Regions from separate parts of the Streptomyces sp. NPDC023838 genome, predicted to be linked through region 1. Evidence: riboswitches for the same ligand, from Rfam matches in the RefSeq annotation. Region 1 holds a riboswitch; the other holds the start of a gene.
The links. A riboswitch is a leader RNA that binds a small molecule or an ion and turns the genes downstream of it on or off. The one in region 1 is predicted to bind cyclic di-AMP.
Positions count from the first base shown of each region.

Region 2: it holds a riboswitch for cyclic di-AMP, as region 1 does, so the genes downstream of both, AB0G17_RS15890 (C40 family peptidase) here and AB0G17_RS04365 (M23 family metallopeptidase) in region 1, are expected to answer to the same signal.

Region 1 covers NZ_JBFAAD010000003.1:22,633-26,113, reverse strand. Annotated here, with positions in the region: gene AB0G17_RS04385 (PhlD) at 1-100, shown strand, start outside; tRNA gene AB0G17_RS04380 (tRNA-Met) at 289-362, shown strand; gene AB0G17_RS04375 (hypothetical protein) at 518-805, shown strand; gene AB0G17_RS04370 (PP2C family protein-serine/threonine phosphatase) at 966-2,114, shown strand; cyclic di-AMP (ydaO/yuaA leader) riboswitch at 2,271-2,418, shown strand; gene AB0G17_RS04365 (M23 family metallopeptidase) at 2,481-3,481, shown strand, end outside.
Region 2 covers NZ_JBFAAD010000011.1:427-3,907, forward strand. Annotated here, with positions in the region: gene AB0G17_RS15880 (helix-turn-helix transcriptional regulator) at 1-823, opposite strand, end outside; gene AB0G17_RS15885 (ATP-binding protein) at 1,066-1,497, shown strand; gene AB0G17_RS15890 (C40 family peptidase) at 1,625-2,101, opposite strand; cyclic di-AMP (ydaO/yuaA leader) riboswitch at 2,105-2,289, opposite strand; gene AB0G17_RS15895 (hypothetical protein) at 2,605-2,913, opposite strand; gene AB0G17_RS15900 (ATP-dependent Clp protease proteolytic subunit) at 2,918-3,481, opposite strand, start outside.

The DNA of each region.
Region 1 (3,481 bases):
CTACGCGCAAGCCCCCGGCGACCGGCAGTCGGGCCTGATCATCGGCTTCGGTCCGGGGTTCGTGCTGGCGGCGGCCCGGGGCCACTGGGAAGCGGCCTGAGCGGACCGCCCGCAGAAACGCCCTGCGGAGGGAGCCACGGCGAGGCTCCCGTGAGCGCCCCCGTTTGACCGGCAGGGAGAGGTTCCCGTGAGCGCCCCCGTTTGACCGGCAGGGAGAGGTCCCCGTGAGCGTCCCCCGTTAACCGGTTCGGAGCACCGCCCCGCATGCCGTACAGTTGTGTTTACCGACGCGGGGTGGAGCAGCTCGGTAGCTCGCTGGGCTCATAACCCAGAGGTCGCAGGTTCAAATCCTGTCCCCGCTACTGAAGTCCTTGGGCCCGGCACATGAAAATGTGCCGGGCCTTTGGCTTTCCCCCGGCCCTGCGCCGACGGACGCGTGCACCGCGACGCCCGAAGGTGTAGGCCGACCGTCACCCCGCCGACCGAGGTGCCCACGTACAGTAGTCTCACGTGTGCTATGCGCGAGCGTCTGGCGGGACTGCTGCGGGCGGCGACGCGGCGGAAGGTGCCCGCGGTGCCGCTGTTCGTCGCCCTGTGCGGGCTGCTGATGTGTCTGTCCCTGTCGCTGCCCCTGTCGCCCGCCCCGCCCTGGGTCTCCCCGCCCTCGTACGCCAGGGGCGGCGTCCCTTCCGTGCACGGCGGCCCGGCGGCCCGGCGCCACGCCCGGGGGACGTGTGTACGGGGCCGGGCGGGGCCCCGCCGGTGCCGGGCGCGGCTGATCGCCACGGGCGCGGACCGGCACTAGGGCGGGCAACTGAGGCGGGCAACTGAGGCGGGCGCTGCGGCGGGGCGCTGAGGCCGCACCCGGTTGGCCGAGGTGGGCTCGCCGCGCGCGGCCGAGCCGGACACCCTGGGTGGGGCGCGGAACGTCGGCGGCCCATGCGGACGGGCAGGAGACCACACAGGTGCGGCAGCGATCGGACGGCGGCGGCCGGGAGGGCTCCCGGCGGCTCGCCCTGGCGCGCGCGCTGCCCCTGGTGCTGCTGGTCGCCGGGATCGTCCTCGACGCGGCGACGCCGCCCGACCTGACCGCCGCCGCCCTCTTCGCGGCCGCGCCCCTGATCGCGGCCCCGTTCTTCGGCCCGCTCGGCACGGCCGTCGCGGGCGCCTCGGCGGTCGCGGCGGTGCTGCTCACGGAGTATCTGCACGACATCCCCAGTACCGGCGAGGCGGTCAGCGAGCTGTTCACCGTCACCACCGTCGGCGTGCTCGCCCTCTTCACCAACCGCATGCTGCGCCGCAGCGGCGAGCGCCTCGCCTCGGCACGGGTCATCGCGGAGACCGCCCAGCGCGCCGTGCTGCCCACGCCCGCTGAGCGCATCGGCGGTCTCCAGGTGGCCGCGCGGTACGAGGCGGCCCAGGCCGGCGCTTTCATCGGCGGGGACCTCTTCGCCGTCCAGGACACGCCGTACGGGGTGCGCCTGGTCGTCGGGGACGTGCGGGGCAAGGGGCTGGAGGCGGTGGAGACGGTGGCCGTGGTCATCGGGGCGTTCCGGGAGGCGGCCGAGCAGGAGACGACCCTGGAGGCGGTGGCCGGGCGGCTGGAGCGCGCGCTGACCCGGGAGGGCGCCCGGCGCGACGGTCTGGACGCCGTCGAGGGGTTCACCACGGCCGTGCTCGCCGAGATCCCGCGCGGCGCCGGGTCCGTACGCCTGGTGAACCGGGGTCACCCCGAGCCGCTGCTGCTCCACGCCGACGGGGCGGTGGACGTCCTCGCCCCGACCGACCCGGCCCTGCCGCTGGGGATGGCGGACCTGGGGGTGTGGCCGGACCGGGCCGACGCGTACCCCTTCCCGGCCGGGGCGACGCTGCTCTTCTACACCGACGGCCTCTCCGAGGCGCGCTCCATCGATCCGCCCGGGGTCTTCTACGACCCGTACGAGCGGCTGCGCGGCCGCATCTTCCCAGGACCGGCCCAGGTCCTGGACGCGCTCGTCGACGACGTGCGCAGACATACGGGCGGGGGTGCGAACGACGACATGGCGCTGCTCGCGGTGGGGCGGCCCGGCGAGCGGCAGCCGGAGCGGCGGCGGACGATGCCCGTGGTGCCGTGACGGCGCGTAGTCGAACAACCTCCCTGCGCGCAACAGTTGACACACCGCCATCAGTTGTCCCCAACGATCACCGGGAACAGCTTGGAATCCGGTCCCGCTGTCTATTAACGTTCGATAACGCAGCGCGGTCGTCCCAGCCGTCGTCATAGGCGGCACCGCGCGCGTGCGCCGAATCCCGCGAGGGAACCGGGGAACCACCAACTTGGGGTGAATCGGGCACCTTTGCACCTTCGAAAGGTGCCCGTAGGAGACCTTCCTGCTCCGAACCCGTCAGCTAACCCGGTAGGCGAGAAGGAAGGAAAGGAGTGCGCCTCCGTGGCGTCCAACGAGCCTGCCCTCGGCACCCCGCCGGTTCCCCCCGTCTCCCTGTACGGGCCCGCGCCCAGTGACACCGAGGTGTGGGAGGAGTGGGACCCCACCGAGGAGTCCGTGCGCTCCGTACGCGGCAGACACCGCGTCGCCAAGCAGCGCGGCGGACTCGCCCGCAGCTCAACCGTCCTCGGCGTCGGCGTCATCGCGGCCGTCGGCGCGGGCGGCATGGCCAGCGCCCAGACCAAGCCGCCGGTCTCCATATCCCTGCCCGACTCGGTCGCGAACAACCTCCCCGACGTCAAGTCCCTGCCGGGCGTGGGCACGCTGATCTCCGACATCGCGGGCGACGAGAAGGCCGACCCCTCCCCGGCCGACCGGGCCGACCAGGCCGTCGCGAGCGCCCCCCTCACCATGGCCGGCGTCTCCCGGGCCGACGCCGAACAGGGCGCCACCGGCGCCGGCGAGGCCCTGCGCGCCCGCATCCTCCAGCAGGCCGAGCAGCAGCAGAACGACGCCGAGGCCGAGGCGAAGGCGGCCGCCGAGAAGGCCGCGGCACAGAAGGCGGCGGCCGAGGCGAAGGCCGCGCAGAGCGCCGCGGAGCAGAAGGCGGCGGCCGAGAAGAAGGCCGCCGAGGAGGCCGCCGCCAAGAAGGCGGAGGAGGAGCGGCTCGCCGAGCTCGCCAAGAGCTACTCGCTCCCGGTCGCCTCGTACACGATCACCTCGACGTTCGGCGAGGCCGGCTCGATGTGGTCCTCCGGCCACCACACCGGCCTCGACTTCGCCGCCCCGACCGGCACCCCGCTCAAGGCGATACACGGCGGCACGGTCAAGTCGGCGGGCTGGTCCGGCTCGTACGGCTACCGCACGGTCATCGAGCTGGAGGACGGCTCCGAGCTCTGGTACTGCCACCAGTCGTCGATCGCCGTCAGCGCGGGCCAGAAGGTGACGACCGGCGAGACGATCGGACGCGTCGGCGCCACCGGCAACGTGACGGGCCCGCACCTCCACCTGGAGGTGCACACTCCGGGCGGGACGGGCATCGACCCGATGGGGTG
Region 2 (3,481 bases), on a different contig from region 1:
ATGATTCCTTGAACGAGAGGGCCTGCGCCTCGACCGTGTGGAACGCGGCGCTGTACGCCTCAAGGTCTTCTCTCCGTTCGAGATAGAGGCTACTCGTCAAGTGGTCGATAACAACCACGTCCAGATCGGAAATGTGCGGAAAGGAGAAGATAATGAAAGGTCCGGTGAGGCCGATATGGCCACCGCTGCTGAAAGGCAGCACCCGCAACCGGACCTGCGGCAGCTGAGCCGCCTCCAGGAGGTGGCGCAACTGCCGCCGCATCGCGGCCGCCCCGCCCACCTCGCGGTGCAGCGCCGCCTCGTCGACCACCGCGCTCAGCTCCAGCGGCGGATCGGCCCGCAGCACCTCCTGGCGTGCCAGCCGCACCTCCACCAGGGAGTCCACCCGCGCCGGGTCGAGCCCGCCGAGGGCCGCCCGGGTCACCGCGCGGGCGTACTCGGGAGTCTGGAGCAGCCCCGGCACCACGGACGTCTCCAGGGTGCGCGCCGCCGACGCCTGTGACTCCAGGCTGATGAAGTCCCGGTACTGCGGCGGCAGCAGTCCCCGGTAGGCCTGCCACCACTGGCTGCCGCGCCCGTCCGCCGCTCCCGCCAGCGCTTCGAGCAGCGCCCGCAGTTCGGGGTCCTCAACCCCGTACACCTCAAGGAGAAGGGCCACGTCGACGGGCTTCACTCCGCTGCGGCCGGTCTCGATCCGGCTCACCTTGGACTGGTGCCAGCCCAGGTGCCCGGCGACTTCGCCGCTCGTGAGGGCGGCCGCGCAGCGCAGCCGGCGCAGTTCCTCGCCGAGTTTGCGGCGGCGTACCGCGGGGCCGTGCCACATGTCGGTCTCCTTCCACCCGGCCGGGATGCGGGCGATGGGCAAGTGTGGCGCCCAAATACGGTCCTTCGTCGCAGAGTTCACCGCTTTGAGCGACAGATATATGCACATCTTGGTGGATCGGCGCATCCGGCGGCACGATGAGTGGCACTCTGGCGCGAAGCACAAGTCCGGGCCGTCCTCGCGTTTGTCCGCTCGCTGCGCGTCCAGCAGGCCGGCCCGGGTGGGAAAGGGACAGCGTCGCCATGGCAGACCACCAAGAATCAACCGTCACTCTGCCGAGCGATCCCGCCTCGGTCTCCGCCGCCCGCAGGCATGTCGCCGGCGTACTCACCGAGTGGGGTCTTCCGTCGGACGACGATACCGCCGACACGATCCGCCTGATCGTCTCCGAGCTCGCGACCAACGCCGTGCAGCACACCCTCGGCCAGTCGCCCACCTTCACCGTGGACCTGCGCCTCGAACGCGACGAGCAGCTCCACATCGGCGTCACGGACAGCCACCCCCGCTGGCCGAAACGTCTTCCCGCCGCCGTCCAGCAGGACAACGGACGCGGCATGGTGATCATCCGCTGGCTCGCCGCCGAGTACGGGGGGCGGCTTTCCGTCACGCCGACGCCGGAGGGCGGCAAGACCGTCTGGATCGCGCTGCCGTGGACGGCGCCGGTGCAGACCTAGGTGTATTGCCCAGTGAGGTTGGGGACGCGGCTGGCGGGTGGTTTGCCTGTGAGCGAGCACGGGGCGCGGTGAGCGCGGGCGGGCGGGTTGCCCGGCCCGCCACGCTCACCGGCCCGTGTCGGCTGCGTCAGCGCACGCGCCCGTACCAGACGCTCTTCGACCAGATCTTCTCCAGCCGGACCACGGACCCGCTCTTGGGGGAATGCCATATCTTGCCGTCCCCGGCGTAGATCCCCACGTGGTAGACGTTCGAGCCGGAGTGGAAGAACACCAGGTCCCCGCGCTCGCGCGCGGACGACGTGATGTGGCGGGTGCTGTTGTACTGCTGCTGGCTGGTGCGCGGCAGCTTCTTGCCCGCCTGCTTGAACGAGTAGAGGGTGAGCCCCGAGCAGTCGAAGCGGTACGGGCCGCTGGCACCGTACTGGTAAGGCGCGCCCTTCTTCGACGCGGCGACGTTGAGCGCCTTCGTCGCGAGTGTCGCGGCGCTCGCCTCACCACTGGCGCCCGGCGCCAGCATCGTGCCGCCGACTGCGGCGAGGGTGAGGGCGGAGACCGCGCCGACTCGGGTCAGCAGGGACGGAACGTAGTTCTTCTGCGCAGACATGCGCGACCCTTCGTCAAACCGCCTGCGAAGGATGACCTGTCGGGTTCGGACTGGCGAAGACGCCCGGCCGCTGTCGCGGCTTCACCCCAAGGGCCTCCCGGTCTCCCGGTGGGCCCGCCGTAATCGGGTCCTCCACTCCTGCCGATCCACTCGTTCGACCAGTCGTCCGGGTACGGCGGCAGGACTCGGCGTCCGCCCGGACCGCCCCGCCGCGGTGGCGGGGGCTTGTCGTCGGAAGGGATCTTGGCTCACGAAGTGTCGGATTTCCGAGCCGAAACGGCGTTTTGTGAGGCTCCTCACGACTGACCCGTTCGGGTGGACATCGATGTTTCAACACTTCTGACAGGGTGTCCGACCTGCGTCGTACCGGCGACGGAACGATTCATTCCGGTCGGTGTCTGCGCATTCGGAGCAACATTTGCGGTCCGTCGTTCGGACCATCGGATGGTCCGAACGTGGGACGCCCACTCGTACCAGCGCGCGGGTGCGCGGACGCCGCGGCGTCAACTCGCGGCTGACGGCGGCGGCATCGTGAGGCGGCCCGCCCGGCGTTCCCCGTCGAGGATCCGCAGCACCCGCGCCAGCGTCTCGGAGTGCAGCTCCGTCTCGCCGCGCAGATGCATCGTCGTCAGCGCGTCCCGCAGGGCCACGGCCCGTCCGACGAGCGCCTGCGCGGCCCGCAGCGCGCCGTAGGTGTCGTTGTGCCGGGCGGGGTTGATCCGGCCCAGCTTGTCGAGCGCGTCCAGATACGCGTCGACGAACTCGCCCTCGGCGCGCGTCAGCGCGGGCAGCGGCGGCAGTTCGGGCAGCACGGCTCTACCTCCCTTGCGCGGCGGCCGAGTTCTTGCGGCTGGTGATGACGTGGTCGACGAGGCCGTACTGGGCCGCGGCGGCGGCGTCGAGGATGGTGTCCCGCTCGATGTCGGCGCTGATCCGCTCGGTGGACTGCCCGGTGTGCCGGGCCAGCAGATCGGTCAACAGCGCGCGCTCGCGCTGGAGTTCATCGGCGTAGATCTCCAGGTCGGACGGCTGGCCCTGGATCGGTTCGGCGATCGCGGGCTGATGGATCAGGATCCGCGCGCCGGGCAGCGCGAGCCGCTTGCCCGGGGCGCCCGCGGCGAGCAGCACGGCCGCGGCCGAGGCGGCCTGGCCCATGCACACCGTCTCCACGTCGCAGGTGATGTACCGCATGGTGTCGTAGATCGCCGTCATCGCGGTGAGCGAGCCGCCGGGGGAGTTGATGTACAGCGAGATGTCGCGGTCGGGGGCGGCGTGCTCCAGGTGCATGAACTGGGCCATCACATCATTGGCCGCGGTGTCGTCGACCGGCGTGCCGAGGAAGACGATCCGCTCCTCCAGGAGCTTGGAGTACGGATCGAG